4 regions of the Geobacillus sp. FSL K6-0789 genome follow, and region 1 is predicted to be linked to each of the others. Evidence: predicted binding sites of a transcription regulator. Region 1 holds the regulator's gene; each other region holds the start of a gene.

Region 1 (4,216 bases):
AATGCGGCGGCTGCCGCTCGCCTCGTCATGGATGTGGGCGATCTCGGGCGTCTTTTTGGCGCTTGCCGCGCAAAGCGTTGCCGCCAACATCGAATGGCGTCTATTGGGCATTGAGCCGGGCTCGGAAAACACAAGGCAAATCATCGACATCATCCGCCTGACGCCATTGCTCGTCGTCGTCACGTCGGTCATCGGCCCGGTTTTGGAGGAACTCATCTTCCGCAAAATCATTTTTGGCTCGCTTTATGAAAAATACAACTTTTGGTTGGCAGCGCTGGCCAGCTCGCTTCTGTTTGCTCTCGCCCACATGGAGCCGGAGCATTTGCTTTTGTACACATCCATGGGGATGGTGTTCGCCTTTTTATACGCCAAAACCGGACGCATTTTCGTGCCGATGTTCGCCCATGTAGCAATGAACACGTTTGTCGTTGCCGTTCAAATTTTGTTGGCTGATGAATTGGAAAACATGATGCGCCAAGCGGAACTGCCGCTGGCCATTTGGAGGATTTGGCTATGACGCGCCATCCGCGGCTGTTTTCTGTTCCGTATTTCATCTTGGGCTTCCTGTTTACGTATTTGGCGATCGAAAGCGTTCATGAAACGATTTGGAACGTCTCAACCATCGCGTTGGCGGCGCTGGCCGCTTTTGATTTCGGCACCGCCTTTCGCTTGTTCTTCACACCGAGACAATAAAACCCTCCCCATTGGGGGAGGGTTTTTGCCTGGCGCCGTATGAACCGTCCTCTTGATGCTGCCCTCAATATGGATCGCCGCTTCCTTCCTCCGCCGCTAATTGCGCCTTTCGATAGCCGATTTTGGCAACCCAGATGCTCCCCTCATACAAAAGCGTCAGTGGAATCATGACGATCACTTGCGACAACACATCCGGCGGCGTAATGGCGGCCGCTAAAATAAGCAGCGCCAAATACGCATACTTGCGGATGCGAACAAGAAGCTGCGGCGTAATAAGCCCTAAGCGGGTGAAAAACAGGACAACAATCGGCAGCTGAAACACGATGCCAAACGGCAGCACGAGCTGCAGCAAAAACTGAAAATATTCATTAATGCCGATCATCTGTTGAATGCCGAGCCGTTCCGCCAGCTGATTCATAAACCGGACGACAAATGGAAACAAGACGAAATACGCAAAACCAACCCCGGCTAAAAATAGAATGATCGATGCTGGAATGTAGCTGAGCGTTGCTTTCCGCTCTTTTTCATACAGCCCCGGACTGACAAACGCCCAAATTTGATACAACAGCACCGGAGCAGTCAGTACAGCGGCGATGACAAAGGCAAACTGAAAATACACTTTAATCGGATCGGTGAGGCGGAACGCGTTCATCGTCAGCTGTTTCGCTTCCGCAGTGTGCTGCAAATACACAATGACGTCATCGACAAAAAAGAAGCTGGCTACAAGCGCCGCAACGAAAAAGAGAAGCACGATGATCAGCCGTTTCCGCAGCTCTCCGAGGTGTTCATACACGGACATTTCTTTGTCATTCATCGTTTCCCCATCCTGCCTTGTCATCGGTCGGTTTTCGTTTCTTCGTCATCAGCGAGCCCTTTTGTGGCGTCTTTAAACTCGCGAAGCGACTGGCCGAACGACCGCCCCAACTCCGGCAGCTTTTTCGTGCCAAACAGCAACAAAATGACAAGAACGAGCAACAAATATTTCATGTGTTGTTCTCTCCTTTTTACGATGGCGATGGATAGTTTTTCAAAAAATAGACGAGCGACTGCAGCTCAATGGCTAAATCGATATGATGGACACGAATATGGTTCGGCACGTTCAACCGCGCCGGAGTAAAGTTTAAAATGCCTTTAATTCCTTGCGCGACAAGGCGGTCGGTCAGCGCTTGAGCCGCGGCGGCCGGCACGGTTAAAATCGCGATCGGAATGTCGCCGCGAAGCCGCTCCTCCAGCTCATCGAGATGATAGACCGGCACCCCGCCGACTGTCGTTCCGACCTTCCGTTCATCGACATCAAACGCCATGACAATTTTCGTGTTGTTATTTTTCGAAAAGTTGTAGTTTAAAAAGGCGGTGCCTAAATTGCCGACGCCAAACAAGGCGACTTCGGTCACCTCATCCTCTTCAAGCGTCTGGCGGAAAAACGACAACAAATAATTGACATTATACCCGTATCCCTTTTTGCCAAGCGCGCCAAAATACGAAAAGTCGCGGCGAATTGTCGCCGGATCGACTTTCACCGCCTCGCTCAGCTCGGCGGAGGACACGCGCTGCTTCCCTGAGGCATGTAAATTTTTCAAAAACCGATAGTATAACGGCAGACGCTTGGCAGTCGCCTGCGGGATTTTCGGTTGTTCGTTGCTCATCGTTTCATCCCCCAGCTAATCGGTTTTCCGTCGATAATGGCCGGACTTCCCGCCCGTTTTTTCGACCAAATACGTTGGACCGATCGTCATTCCTTTATCGAGCGATTTGCACATGTCGTACACAGTCAATGCGCATACCGAAGCCGCCGTCAGCGCTTCCATCTCCACTCCTGTGCTCCCTTTCGTTTTGACCGTCACGGTAATCACAAGTTTATACGCTTCCGCCTCTTTTTCCCAAGCAAAGGCAATATCGACGCCTTTTAACATAAGCGGATGGCACATCGGAATAAGATCGGCCGTTTTTTTCGCCGCCATGACCCCGGCCACCTGGGCTACCGCCAGCACATCACCTTTCTCAATGGCATTGTTCGTCATCTTTTCGTAAATCTCTTCATTGACGGTGACGCTCGTTCTCGCCACCGCTATCCTGATCGTATCTTCCTTGTTCGTAATGTCGACCATTTTCGCCCGGCCTTGTTCATTGAAATGCGTAAACGATGACAAGACAATCTCCTCCATTTATCACTATACACCATTTTTCGTTATCTGTCTTTGACCGTTTTCGCGACTTACGTTAAACTATTCGCGAGGTGACGGACATGATCATTTTGCAAGTGAATGGAATCACGAAATATTTTGGCGCTGACCTTATTTTATCGAATATAAAACTAGAAATACAGTCCCGCGCCCGCATTGCTCTTGTCGGCCGCAACGGCGCAGGCAAATCGACGCTGCTGAAGATCATCGCCGGCGAACTTTCTTCCGACAGCGGTGAAATCATCAAGCCAAGCCATATCAAAATCGGCTATTTGGCGCAAAACAGCGGGCTCGACTCGTCACGCTCCATTTGGGACGAGATGCTGGACGTATTCGCGCCGCTCCGGGCGATCGAAGCGCAGCTAGCAGAGCTCGGCGCCCAGCTTGGCGACCCGGATCTGCTCGCCGATCCGTCCCGCTACGAAAAAACGCTTCAAGCGTATGACAACTTGCAAGAGCAATACAAAGAACAAGGGGGCTATCAGTATGAAGCCGACATCCGCTCTGTTTTGCACGGGCTGCAATTTTCGTCATACGATTACCAAACAACGCCCGTTTCCTCGCTAAGCGGCGGACAGCGGACGCGGCTCGCCCTTGGAAAACTGCTGTTGGCCAAGCCGGACTTGCTTATTTTAGACGAGCCGACGAACCATTTGGACCTCGATACGCTCACATGGCTCGAGCAATATTTACAGGCATACCCCGGCGCCGTTCTGCTCGTTTCCCATGACCGCTACTTTTTGGACAAAGTCGTCACCGAAGTGTACGAGCTGTCCAACGCGACGCTTAAGCGGTATAGCGGCAATTACAGCCGCTATTTGGAGCTTCGGGCCGAGCAATACGAACAAGAGCTAAAACGATACGAAAAGCAACAGGAGGAAATCGCCCGCCTCGAAGACTTCATCCGGCGCAACATCGCCCGCGCCTCGACAACGAAACGGGCGCAAAGCCGGCGAAAGCAGCTCGAAAAAATGGAGCGGCTTGAACGCCCGGCCGGAGATGAAAAATCAGCTTCTTTTTCTTTTGCGATTGAGCGGCCGAGCGGCCATGAGGTGCTCACCGCAGAGCAATTGACCGCCGGCTATCGCGAAGGCGCACCGGTCATCCGCCAAATCAGCTTTCGCATAACACGGGGGGAGAGTGTCGCCTTGGTCGGACCAAACGGCATCGGCAAGTCGACATTGTTGAAGACGATCGCCGGAAAGCTCCCAGTCCAATCCGGAAAGCTCCGGTACGGTGCAAATGTGAAAATCGGCTATTACGACCAAAACCAGGCGGAACTGTCGACAAACAAACGAGTGCTCGACGAGTTGTGGGACGCCTACCCGGACAAAACCGAA
Region 2 (4,216 bases), 1.4 Mb from region 1:
TTCCTCCATCGCCGCGAGCGCCTCGCGGTAGGCGCGCACATCGCGCAGGCGGCGCACGCGCTCAGCGTAAAACGCTAACACTTGCGGAAAACGCTGCTTTCCTTCTTCCAAAACGGCAAGCGCCTCGCGGTGGCGGCCATCGAGCGCATACAAATCGGCAAGAAGCAAATAGCACATATCGCCGCGCTCCGGGTCATCGAGACCGGCGCAAATCACCTGTTCGGCGCGCTTCCGGTCGCCGGTCTCGATATAAAAATAGCCCCACTTGTCATGCATCGGCGCCGTCTCATAGCGGGCAACCACATCCATCCATTCGTGCGCCTCATCGATCCGCTGCATATCCAATAAAGCGCGCACCAACGCAAACGCCGCCCGGGCGATCGCTTCCCTCGGCTCCTCCACCCGGCCATCGAGCGCGGCGGTCAGGCGCGGAGTGAGCGCCTCTTCCACATCGAGCGGCCGGCGTTGATCGAGCCATTCGTCGCACAACCATGCGAGCGTCTGCAGCGTGTTGAACTTCCGGTGGGCGTACCGGGCGACAAGCCCGCTATGCCGGTACATAAGCGCGTAGTCGAACAGGCGGACAAGCGTCCGAAACGGTTCGATCTCGTCCCACGAAGCCATGAGCGGCCGCCATTGAAACAATCCCATATTTTCTAAATGCGGCCGCACCTGGGCAAGGGCATCCACGATTCGTTTTTCTTCAACGAGCAATGCGATCGGTTTGATATGATTCATACAAAGAAAACTCCCTTATTCTTTTTCCAGCTATTTATTAAGTGTAGAACAAGCCCGGCAAAACAGCCACATATTTTTTCACAAAAATACCGACAAACAAAAAATGGCCTCTCCTTTGAACAGGATCAGCCATATACCGATTCGTTTTATCCGGCGTGCTTGGCGAAAAATTCGAGAGACCGTTCAATAATCATCGGTTGGTCGTAATCGAGCGTCGCCACATGGTAGCTGTTTCGGAGGCGGACGATCTCTTTCTCCGTCGATGAAATACCTTGAAAGATGATGTCGGCGTTTCCCGGCGGCACGACGTGATCTTCGTCAGAGACAAAAATCAACGCCGGACAGACGATGCGATCGAGTTTCGCTTTTGTCTGTGCCATCAGCCTAGCCAGCTGAAGAAGAGAAGCGGTCGGCGTTTTCTCGTATGCCAGCTCTTTCACATCCGGATTTTTCAAGTCCGAACCGATCGAATCCAGATACCTCGGCAGCTCGCCCCCGCACCTCTTTTTTCCTTTTTTTGATCGGACGCCGTTACCACATCGACAACCATGACCACCACCATTCGTGAAACAAGCCGTTGACGCCAAAATAGACGAATGCGATCCAAGCGATGCCAACCAATGCTTTCTCCATCCCTTTTCCCGTCCGATAGAGCGGCACTTTCCACCGCTTGGACGAAAACGGCCAAAACAGCGGCACCCCTTGAACAGAAAAAAAGTCTTCCACAATATGAAACAAGTAGCCGAGCACGAGCCCAGCGGTAAACGGCGACGCCGAGTCGCGCCAGACGAGGGCGGCAAGCACCCCCCAGACGATGAGCGAATGCGTCATGCCGCGATGGCCGAACGCTTCTTTTACTTTCCCCGCGACGCCGAACGAACGGCGGCCGACGTATGACGACGGCTCGTCAATGTCAGGAAGAAGGCTGCCGATGACAAGCCCCACCGTATAGGCGGCGGTAAACGGCAGCTTTGTATGCGCGGCCGCCGCCGCGCCGAGGCATAATGTGGCAATGACATGGCTGGAGTATCGCAACGAAATCCCCTCAAACTTTTATCGTTTTCCCCATTATACCACAGAAAAGAATATTCGTTCGTTTTTTGACGGATTTGTGACAATGATGCCAAGTGTGACAAAGTTAACATCGCGTTATTAACATCATGGCTATAGTTAAAAGTACACAACGCTAATAAGGAGTGAAGCAAATGAAACGAAAACGATCTCCGTTCATCAACCGTTTCAAATATATTCGGCCGATCGAGCGCCAAGCCGACGGCCATAGCGAAACAACCTACGGCGACCGCGCCTGGGAAGATGCATACCGTCGCCGCTGGCAGCACGACAAAGTCGTCCGCTCGACCCATGGCGTCAACTGCACGGGGTCGTGCAGCTGGAACATTTACGTCAAAAACGGCATCGTCACCTGGGAAGGACAGCAGCTCGACTATCCGTCGACCGGGCCGGATATGCCGGACTTTGAACCGCGCGGCTGCCCGCGCGGCGCGAGCTTCTCATGGTATATGTACAGCCCGCTGCGCGTCAAATACCCGTATGTCCGCGGCATCTTGCTTGACATGTGGCGCGAGGCGCTCTCCCATCATCCAAACAACCCGCTTGAGGCGTGGAAAAGCATCGTTGAAGACCGCGAAAAAGCGAAGCGCTACAAACAGGCGCGCGGGAAGGGCGGATTCGTGCGCGTCAGCTGGGATGAAGCATTGACGCTTGTCGCCGCTTCTTTATTGTATACGGTCGTCAAATACGGCCCGGACCGCAACGTCGGCTTCTCCCCGATTCCAGCCATGTCGATGGTCAGCCATGCCGCCGGATCGCGCTTCATGCAGCTGATGGGCGGGCCGATGTTAAGCTTCTATGATTGGTACGCCGACTTGCCGCCGGCGTCGCCGCAAATTTGGGGCGACCAAACGGACGTGCCGGAGTCAAGCGACTGGTACAACGCCGGCTACATCATCACCTGGGGCTCGAACGTCCCGCTCACCCGGACTCCGGACGCTCACTTTTTAGCCGAAGTGCGCTACCGCGGCACGAAAGTCGTCTCCGTCAGCCCAGATTACGCCGAGTCGACAAAATTCGCCGACGACTGGCTGTCGGTGAAGCAAGGGACGGACGGCGCCTTGGCGATGGCGATGGGACATGTTATTTTAAACGAATATTACGTCAAACGGACCGTTCCATATTTTGAACGATATGCCAAAATGTACACCGATTTTCCGTTTGTCGTCACCTTAAAACAAAACGGCGGCACATGGACGGCCGGCCGCTTCTTGTTGGCGAAAGACCTTGGCAAACAAACGAACAATGCCGAATGGAAGCCGGTCATCTATGATGAAAACACCGACTCGTTTGTCGTGCCGAATGGAACGATCGGCGCTCGCTGGGAAGACAAAGGAAAATGGAACTTGCGTCTTGTTGATGAGGAAACAGAACAGCCTCTTGAGCCACGCCTGTCGTTTTTAGGGAGCGAAGATGAAGTCATCTCGATCCAGCTTCCATATTTCACCGCTGAGGGCGGAAAAACGATCGAACGCGCGGTTCCAGTGAAAAAAGTGCAAACCGTAACAGGAGACGTTTACGTCACGACCGTCTATGATTTGATTTTGGCCAACTACGGCATTGACCGCGGCATCGGCGGCACAGTCGCCCGCTCGTACGATGACGAGGTGCCATTCACGCCAGCATGGCAAGAAGCGATCACCGGCGTCGACCGCGAACTCGTCGTGAAAATCGCCCGTGAGTTTGCCGACAACGCGATCGACACAAACGGCCGGTCGATGATCATCGTCGGCGCTGGGATCAACCATTGGTTCAACTCCGATACGATTTACCGCGCCGTCTTGAACCTTGTCTTGTTCGTCGGCGCCCAAGGGGTGAATGGCGGCGGTTGGGCCCATTACGTCGGGCAGGAAAAGCTGCGGCCGGTGGAAGGATGGCAGACAATCGCCACCGCTCGCGACTGGGTCGGACCAGCGAAATTGCAAAACGGCACGTCATTCTTTTACTTTGCGACCGACCAATGGCGCTATGAAGAGCGGCCGGTCGATGAGCTCATCTCACCGCTGGCCAAAAAAGCGCGCTATTCACACCCTGGCGATTACAACGTCTTGGCCGCGCGGCTTGGCTGGCTGCCGTCGTACCCGACGTTTAACAAAAACGGCATCGAGCTGTATAACGAAGCAGTAAGCCATGGAGCCCGCACGCCGGAAGAGATCGGCGCCTACGTCGCGAAACAGCTGAAAAAGAAAGAATTGCAGTTTGCGATCGAGGATCCGGACAACGAGGCGAATTTTCCGCGCAACTTGATCGTCTGGCGCGCCAACTTAATCTCAAGCTCCGGCAAAGGGCACGAATACTTCTTAAAACATTTGCTTGGCACGACGAACGGCTTGTTAAACGATGACCGCGACAGCCTGCGCCCGGAAGAAATCCGCTGGCGCGATGAAGCGCCGGAAGGCAAGCTTGA
Region 3 (4,216 bases), 670 kb from region 1:
AACGATCGATCGAGTTCTTTCCGCTACCTAGGGCATTTTCTATGACCGAAATGCCCTATTTGTGCTGGGCTTTTTTATACACTAGCACTGGGGTGAATAGTTACAAAAATTTTACAAGCGGACTGAAAAATATAAAATCGAATGAGTGAAAGAAACCATGATGCCCCATCGGAACCATTCGCTGAGGATTTGTTGCCGCATGAACCGGAAAAAGAAATAGAGGTTTCTTTAGCGCGGGGAGCAAAAAATCCTCGTCTTTAAACATGTGCAGGCGAAAGAAATGCGTCAAACGATGTTATTGACGGTTGTTTGTTATTATGTTTTTCAGTTGTTCCGTTATTTGACTTATATTAGAACAACTATTTCTGAAATTGCAACGGTGATTTTTTTAGTAAACGGTTACAAATAAAAATGTTGACATTTATTTTAACTTTTTCATCGATATGTTGAAAAATAGATGGGAAAGGCGTATGTTATATACTGTAGATGAGCAAATTCACTGACATAAATTGACAACTAAACAAAAAAGGAGACATGAACCGGACTCCTTGGGTAAAATAGATGTGTTCAAAACCCATTCACACAAGGAGGTTCATGTCTCATGAATAGATTAGCACATCACCAAGGAATCCACAAGTTTTTCTTCACGCTGGGGTTGACGCTGCAGCTTTCCAAACCGGTCATCAAGCATCTCATTCATATTGTCGATGCCTTGACCACCAAGGGATTCTCGGGAACATTGACTGATATTCATTACTGGAGCTTTCATCCGAATCATCGAACGACGCTCCGTCACTTTTTCACGAAAAGCCCTTGGAACGAGGAAAGGCTGCTTGGGAAGCTTCAAGAGTGGATCCTTTCCCAGGTCGAACGACTGGCCAAACGGAAGAATCAACCCCTTTTTGTTTCGATTGATGATACGATTTGCCAAAAAACAAAGCCTTCGTCACGGGCTGTGCACGCCATTCAAGGGTGCGACTGGCACTACTCGCATAAAGATCATCAATCGGTCTGGGGGCATTCGCTCGTTTGGCTGATGGTGCACACCTTCACGCAGGCGTTCCCATTTGCGTTCCGCCTGTATGACAAGAAAGCGGGAAAAAGCAAGATCGACCTGGCGATCGAGATGCTTTCCTCGCTCAAGGTGAAGCGGGCTCAGCCGGTGTATGTGCTCATGGATTCGTGGTATCCGTCCAAAAAGCTCATTGAAGCCTGCTTGAAACAGGGATTCCATGTCATCGCGATGCTCAAGACGAACCGGATTCTCTACCCGAAAGGCATCGCCATCCAAGCCAAGCAGTTCGCCCGCTATATCGAGTCCAAAGACACCCGCCTCGTCACGGTGGGGCAGGAGCGTTATCGCGTGTATCGCTATGAGGGGGCCATCCATGGCCTCGATGACGCGGTGGTGCTGCTGGCTTGGAAGGCGGATCAGCCGATGGCGCCGGAACATCTTCATTGCATCTTGAGCACCGACCGGGAACTCGGGGACGAAGACATCTTGCGTTACTACGCCCAGCGCTGGACGATCGAGTGCTTTTTCCGGCAGGCGAAAGATCAACTGAAGCTGGATGGATACCGCGTTCGCCACATTCGGGCGGTGAAACGGTATTGGGCGGTGGTGCTGCTCTCCTGCGTGTACAGCATCGCCGAATCCCGACAAAACCTCTCCACCGGGCTGGAGCTTCTTCGGTCGCGGAAAGACCACAGCGTCGTCGAGTTCATTTATGACGCTGCGAAGCAAGATATTCCCATTGATGTGATCAAAAAACAGCTCCGTATCGCGTAAGGGGTACCCTGTTTGTCTCTTAAGGCATGGGAATTATTGTAATGAAAAATGCTCATCTACAGTTATATATCGTAAATAATGTGAAAAAAATCACAAAGTAAATGAAAGAGAAGTGTCGGAGAGATGGAAGCAGTTCAAAAATGTAAAGAGTTAGCTTTAAAAAAACGCGCCATTCTAGATCGCTCTCTTGTTCAATATATGATGCGGGCTGCTTTGGCAGGGGTGTACATCGGATTTGCGCTTGTTCTTTGTTTTCGTGTAGGGGAATTTTTCCGTGAAGCGAATTCTCCTGCTACGTATTTAGTAAGCGGTATTTTTTTCGGAATCGCCTTAGTATTAATTATGTATGGTGAGGCAGAACTATTTACTGGCAATACGATGTATTTTACAATCAGCACCTTGCAAAAAGAAACGACAATCAAAGATATGTTGCGAAATTGGCTTGCATGTTATACCGGCAATTTATTAGGAGCTGTGTTTTTTGCTTTTCTTATTTCGCAATCCGGCGTTTTTGATCATATTTCACAAGATCACTTATTATTTCTTGTGGCGGAGAAAAAAATACACGCAACAACGATGCAGCTCTTTTTTAAAGGAATTCTCTGTAACTGGCTTGTTTGTTTAGCGATTTTTATTCCAATGCAAATGAAAGAGGATATGGCAAAAGTTTTTTCGATGATTCTTATTGTTTTTATCTTTTTTGCCTCTGGATACGAACACTCCATTGCCAATTTAGGCCTGTTTTCCCTTGCATTAGCCCTCCCTCATCCAGCGGCGATCGACCTAGCAGGAGTAATACATAACATTATTCCTGTTACACTAGGCAATATTGTCGGTGGCGCCTTATTTATGGGAGCATTGTATACGTATTTGACATCGCAAAACGAAGTTCACGTTTCAGACAAATAACCCATTGGATATTTGTTTCATAAAAAGAAAATATTAGGTTCATCACCAAAAGATGTACTTGACTTTTAAAGACAAACGTGATAGCAATGTTGCTCAAAGAGACGTGTGGTATAAAAAGGAAAAATGCTGTTTTGATTTTCTCTATCATAATCGTCTTTCTTTGTCAAGTACACTTTGTGGCGAAGAGCCAATTTTTTACAATTAGAGATTATATTACAATGAAACTATTTAATCAATGTTTTACTAAAAAATTTTTTGCATTAACCAATAATTTAGTCTAATCGAACTTATATTTATGAAACTTATTTCTGAAATGTGATTAACGAATCATTACTATATAGACTCCCATGACAAAAAAATTTCGTCACCATCGGGAGGATGAAAACAACCTTCTGTCGAATGGTCTCCTTGCAGCTGGGGTCATGAGGTCGTTGTATCTATGGTACGTAAAAGTCCGATATATAGACGGACCCCAGTAGTCTGGTTCACTACGGAATGTCGCTCCTTTGGAATCAAATTCCGAAGGCTAGGCGGGTTCCGTTTTTTTGTCTTAAATGGTGTTTTCAGGATAGACGGCGGTAACATCCTTCGCTTTTATCGGTTGTACGTCATTGCCTGCCGCCTCTAAAATAGAATAGGAAATCGAATATCCATTGTAATGGAACGTGGCGTATTCTCCATCGACCATCTTTTTATAAAAGTTTGTCTCCAAAATGGTATTCTCTGTTTCCTCCTCCCTGCCATCCATCATTTTCGACAGACAAAGTTCGACATGATTTTTCATTTTCTTCGGAAGCTTTTGCGAGTAAACCAATTTGTATGTGAAATGGAGAAAGAGTCCTAAACGAAGATTGCCAGTGGTTGCTTGCGATGGTGATCTTGATCACTTAGCGAAAGGCTGTAAACGATCGTTTTATTTGAACACCAAGCTACCCGCTTTCCGTGAAAATCCCGTCGGCAAGCGGTGATTTTCATCCCCGGGTCGAGGGCAAACTTGTCCATGGACCTTTCTTGGCGCTTTTTCTAGGTTTCGGTTATGATGAGGGTAAAACGAACGAAAGGGGGATCAGCATGTACGATAAACATTTATACGTCTTTGACGGCAACACCCCGCGCGAAGCGGTCATCCGCAACTATACGACAGACGACTTTGCTGATCTCATCCGCGTGCAGCAAGAAAGTTTAGAAGACGAAGAATCGCTCAACCATGCCGTGTTAATGGAATGGCGCAATCCTTTCAAGCAAAAACAAGGACACAATTGACAGAAACGAAAAAAAGGAATCACCCGCATCGGCCGCGAACTAAGAAAAGGAGAACGACCGACGGAAAGGAATCGCGGCCGATGAAATCGATTTTGTATAGTGATCCGCTTGCTCCTTTGCTTATTCGCAATGAATTGTTTTCCCTGCTGCCAGCGCACATTTCCCGTTTGACCGTCGTTTGCATCGGCAGCAACCGCATTAACGGCGACAGCTTAGGGTCGTTCGTCGGCACGCTGCTGGAAAACGCTTATCCGG
Region 4 (4,216 bases), 480 kb from region 1:
CGCGATTTGCGGTTGTCGGTCATCGACCAATGCAATTTTCGCTGCGTCTATTGCATGCCTGCGGAAGTGTTCGGGCCGAATTTTCGCTTTTTGGCGGAAGACCAGCTGTTAACCGTTGACGAAATGGCGCTTTTAGTGGAATGTTTTGTCGAGCTTGGCGTTGAAAAAATCCGCCTGACCGGCGGCGAGCCGTTGCTTCGGCGCGACCTCGATGCGCTCATTGAGCGGCTGTCCGCGCTCCCTGGCCTGCGCGATATTGGATTGACGACCAACGGCGTTCATTTGGTGAAATGGGCGCAGCGGTTGAAAGAAGCCGGGTTGAAGCGCGTCAACGTCAGTTTGGATGCGTTGGATGATGACATTTTCCGAAAAATGAACGGCATTGGCATCGGCTCTGCCCCGGTGTTGAAAGGCATCGAAGCCGCCCTGGCGGCGGGGCTTGGAGTAAAAGTGAACACGGTCGTCAAAAAAGGATGGAACGACTCGCAAATCGTGCCGATGGCGGCCTACTTTAAAGACTTGGGCATTCCGCTCCGCTTGATTGAATTTATGGATGTCGGCACAACGAACGGCTGGGATTATTCCCATGTCGTGACGAAAAAAGAGATGTATGAACAAATCAACGCCATGCACCCTCTTGAACCGGTTGAAAAAGCGTACTTCGGCGAAGTGGCGAGCCGCTACCGCTACGTCGGCACGGAGGTGGAAGTCGGCTTTATCGCCTCAGTGACGGAAACGTTTTGCCAAAGCTGCACGAGGGCGCGCATTTCCGCCGATGGCAAGCTGTACACGTGTTTGTTTGCTTCTGAGGGCGTGTCGTTGAAAGACAAACTGCGCGCCGGCGCGGGGAAAGAAGAGCTGAAGGCGCTGATCGCCGCCATTTGGAGCGAGCGGACAGACCGCTATTCGGAAGAACGGACGGCAGAGACAGCGAAACAGCGCCCGAAAATTGAAATGTCGTATATTGGGGGATAACAAAGAAACGGGGCTGCTCTTTTCGTCAAAGAAGCAGCCCTGCTTTTTATCGCTCGATGCGCCTGCCTTTACCTTAGAAATAGGGGAATGGATTCGTCTGCTTATGCCTTCACCGCCGCCAACACGCGCGGGAAGAGGATGTTGTTTTCCAAATGGATGTGGGTAAACAAATCGTCTTCAAGCGCCGCGAGTCGGTTGTAGACGAGCCGGTACGTGCCGCACGCGTCTTCCGGCGGGGTGAAGTCGTTGGTGATGTCGCGAATTTCTTTCATCAAATCGCCGGCTGCGTCATGTTCATTGACCAGTTCGCGAACGGCCCGCTCAACCGCCTCCTGGTTTTCCGGCGACGGGTTGTCGGCAAATTGCAAAATGAGCGGGAATGCGCCCGTTTCCTCTTTAATGAGATGTTGCTCAAGCTCCGTTTTTAACTCATGAAACAGTTTATGCACGTGGGACAGATGCGGATGGTCCATGCCATGCACGCGCAATACTTTCGTGACATACGGGCTGAGCTGCGGCAGTTCCTCGTTCAAATAGCGGTGGTGCGTGTTGATGATATGATCGACCAAATCGGCTAGCGGCGCTTCGCTCCAGTTTCCGGTCGGCTTGTTTTGTGCTTCAGCATAAAGGGTGTTCAGCTCGCGAAGGAGCGCTTCGCCATCAAGTCCGCGCTCTTCGATGGCTTCTTTTAACGGGCGCTGTCCGCCGCAGCAAAAATCAATGCGCCGCGCTTTAAACAAATCCGCTGCTTTCGGAAATTGAGTGACAATATCGCCGATCAACGATTGTTCGGTAAACCGCTGTTCCATTTCGGATCCCTCCATCACCAAATCGTTACAGCTTCAGCATACCTTGTTTTGGACGTCAACGTTGTGACACAGCTCACACAAACGAAAAAAGTAGACAACAAGGAAATGTGATGAACATCACAACAGTGGCTCCCTTCTTTCCTGTACAATAAAAGAGACGAAATCAGCTGATCGATCGAGTCGAAAATCGGGCTCAAGACGTGCTAAACTATATTCAAGAACAATGCCGCTATGCGGATGAAGTGATGCAAGAGCTCGAACAGTCCGCTGCTTTGTTTGGCGAAACGCGGGAGATGATTTTGCGGCATATTGCCGATGCGAGCGTCGTTGATGAAAAGTTGGCAGAAGGCATAAAACAGCTGCCAATGGCAACAACGTTGAAAGAACGATATGGTTGCCGCCAGCCGTATGATCGAAAGGAGAGGGAGAGATGGTCGAAAGACGAACCCCGATTCCTGTCGCGGAAGCCATCGCCCGGGTGATGCATTACGCCGGGAGAGGGGAAGAGGAGACGGTGCCGCTTCGCCAGTCGTACGGCCGCTATTTGGCCGAAGATTTGCGCGCCGATCATGACGTGCCGCCGTTTGACCGCTCGCCGTATGACGGATTTGCCATTCGCGCCGCCGACTCGGAAGGAGCGGGACTTGACCATCCGGTCGAGTTTGAAGTCATTGAAACGATCGGCGCCGGACAAGTGGCGAAACAGCCCGTCGGTCCGTTTCAAGCGGTGCGCTTGATGACCGGAGCGCAAATTCCGGAAGGGTGCGATGCGGTCGTCATGTTGGAGCTCGCCAAACAGTACGAGCGGGATGGAAAAACGTATATGGCCATTAAACGCCCGTTCCGCCCTGGCGACAATATTTCGTTTCAAGGGGAAGACGCGAAAAAAGGGCAGCCGCTCATCGAAAAAGGGACGCGCATCAATCCCGGGGTGGCGGCGCTCTTGGCGACGTTCGGCTATGCGGAGGTGAAAGTGGCAAAACGGCCGCGCATCGGCATTTTTGCGACCGGCAGCGAACTGCTTGACGTCTCGGAACCGCTTGTGCCGGGAAAAATTCGCAACAGCAACGCCTACATGATCGAGGCGCAGGTGTTCAAAAGCGGCGCCGAGCCGATTTATTTCGGCCAGCTCGCCGACGACCTCGATGCGTGTTTTCACGCTGTGCGCCAGGCGCTCGATCAAGTGGACATGCTCATTACGACCGGCGGCGTCTCGGTCGGGGATTTCGATTATTTGCCCGCCATTTACAAGCGGCTCGGAGCGAACGTGTTGTTTAACAAAATCGCCATGCGCCCGGGGAGCGTGACGACCGTCGCCGAGATTGATGGCAAGCTGCTGTTCGGTCTATCCGGAAACCCGTCGGCGTGCTACGTCGGGTATGAGCTGTTCGTCCGCCCGGTCGTGCGCACGCGGCTGTTTTCGGCCAAGCCGTATTTGAAAAAAGCGAAAGCCACCCTTGGCGCCGAGTTTCCAAAGCCGAACCCGTTCACCCGCTTCGTGCGCAGCCGGGTCGAGGCGGTTGACGGTCGGCTTGTCGTGAAGCCGGTCGGCATGGACAAGTCGAACATCGTCACCTCGCTTGCCTTTGCGAACGCCTTGATGGTGCTGCCGGGCGGAACGAGAGGGTTTGCGGTTGGCGATGAGGTCGACGTGTGGCTTTTGGATGACGATGAGGGGTCAAGCGAATGAACGTCTGGCAAGTCGTCGGCTATAAACATAGCGGCAAGACGACGTTGATGGAAAAATGGGTGGCGGCCGCGGTCCGGGAAGGATGGCGCGTCGGGACGGTGAAGCATCACGGCCATGGCGGCGAGCCCGCGCGGCCGGAAGGTGTCGATTCCGTCCGCCATGAGCGGGCCGGGGCGGTGGCAACGGCGGTGGAAGGGGACGGGCTGTTGCAGCTACATCTCCGCCGTCCGCTATGGCGGTTGGATGACGTGTTGGCGCTTTATGCGCCGCTTCGGCTCGATCTCGTGTTGGTTGAAGGCTACAAACAAGATCGGTATCCAAAAGTCGTGCTTGTGCGCTCCGCGAAAGATTGGGCGTCGCTCCAGCACCTCGCCGACATCCGCGCCGTCATCGCCTGGGAGCCACTCGAAGGGCCGCTAGTGCATCCGGTGTTTTCGCTGGCCGATGATGATGAATATATTCCATGGCTCATGAACGAGGTGAGAACACGAACATGACCGAACCGTTGTTTGCCATTACCGACCGGCCGATTTCGGTCGAAGATGTGATGAAAAAAGTGATGCGTCCGGAAGCGGGGGCGGTCGCTGTCTTTGCCGGCACGGTGCGCGAATGGACGAACGGCAAGCGGACGCTCTTTTTGCAATATGAGGCGTACGTGTCGATGGCGGAGAAAATGCTCGCGCAAATCGGGGCGGAAATCGCCGAAAAATGGCCGGGGGCGAAAACGGCGATCACCCACCGG

The links. The regulator Rex, encoded in region 1, represses fermentation and respiration genes when NADH is low (regulators of the CRP and FNR family bind a similar motif). The targets are predictions, from matches to a motif close to TTGTGAAATATTTCACAA.
Region 2: NSQ51_RS08645 (nitrate reductase subunit alpha) is a predicted target of Rex. The motif match lies at 1,866-1,883, and genes of this name have one in related genera.
Region 3: NSQ51_RS04885 (formate/nitrite transporter family protein) is a predicted target of Rex. The motif match lies at 1,868-1,885, and genes of this name have one in related genera.
Region 4: ric (iron-sulfur cluster repair di-iron protein) is a predicted target of Rex. The motif match lies at 1,890-1,907, and genes of this name have one in related genera.

The regions. Positions count from the first base shown of each region.
Region 1 is NZ_CP151966.1:256,008-260,223, reverse strand. It holds gene NSQ51_RS01445 (type II CAAX endopeptidase family protein) at 1-517, shown strand, start outside; gene NSQ51_RS01440 (YdiK family protein) at 514-693, shown strand; gene tatC (twin-arginine translocase subunit TatC) at 758-1,507, opposite strand; gene tatA (twin-arginine translocase TatA/TatE family subunit) at 1,528-1,680, opposite strand; gene NSQ51_RS01425 (redox-sensing transcriptional repressor Rex) at 1,698-2,339, opposite strand; gene moaC (cyclic pyranopterin monophosphate synthase MoaC) at 2,355-2,843, opposite strand; gene NSQ51_RS01415 (ABC-F family ATP-binding cassette domain-containing protein) at 2,939-4,216, shown strand, end outside.
Region 2 is NZ_CP151966.1:1,656,960-1,661,175, reverse strand. It holds gene NSQ51_RS08660 (bacteriocin-processing peptidase family protein) at 1-738, opposite strand, end outside; partial or broken gene NSQ51_RS08655 (alpha/beta hydrolase) at 885-1,235, opposite strand; gene NSQ51_RS08650 (metal-dependent hydrolase) at 1,270-1,773, opposite strand; gene NSQ51_RS08645 (nitrate reductase subunit alpha) at 1,944-4,216, shown strand, end outside.
Region 3 is NZ_CP151966.1:922,941-927,156, reverse strand. It holds partial or broken gene NSQ51_RS04895 (transposase) at 1-31, shown strand, start outside; gene NSQ51_RS04890 (IS701 family transposase) at 602-1,789, shown strand; gene NSQ51_RS04885 (formate/nitrite transporter family protein) at 1,913-2,698, shown strand; gene NSQ51_RS04880 (hypothetical protein) at 3,249-3,482, opposite strand; gene NSQ51_RS04875 (hypothetical protein) at 3,770-3,961, shown strand; partial or broken gene yyaC (spore protease YyaC) at 4,042-4,216, shown strand, end outside.
Region 4 is NZ_CP151966.1:738,510-742,725, forward strand. It holds gene moaA (GTP 3',8-cyclase MoaA) at 1-975, shown strand, start outside; gene ric (iron-sulfur cluster repair di-iron protein) at 1,077-1,784, opposite strand; gene NSQ51_RS03890 (hypothetical protein) at 1,985-2,266, shown strand; gene glp (gephyrin-like molybdotransferase Glp) at 2,215-3,474, shown strand; gene mobB (molybdopterin-guanine dinucleotide biosynthesis protein B) at 3,471-3,971, shown strand; gene NSQ51_RS03905 (molybdenum cofactor biosynthesis protein MoaE) at 3,968-4,216, shown strand, end outside.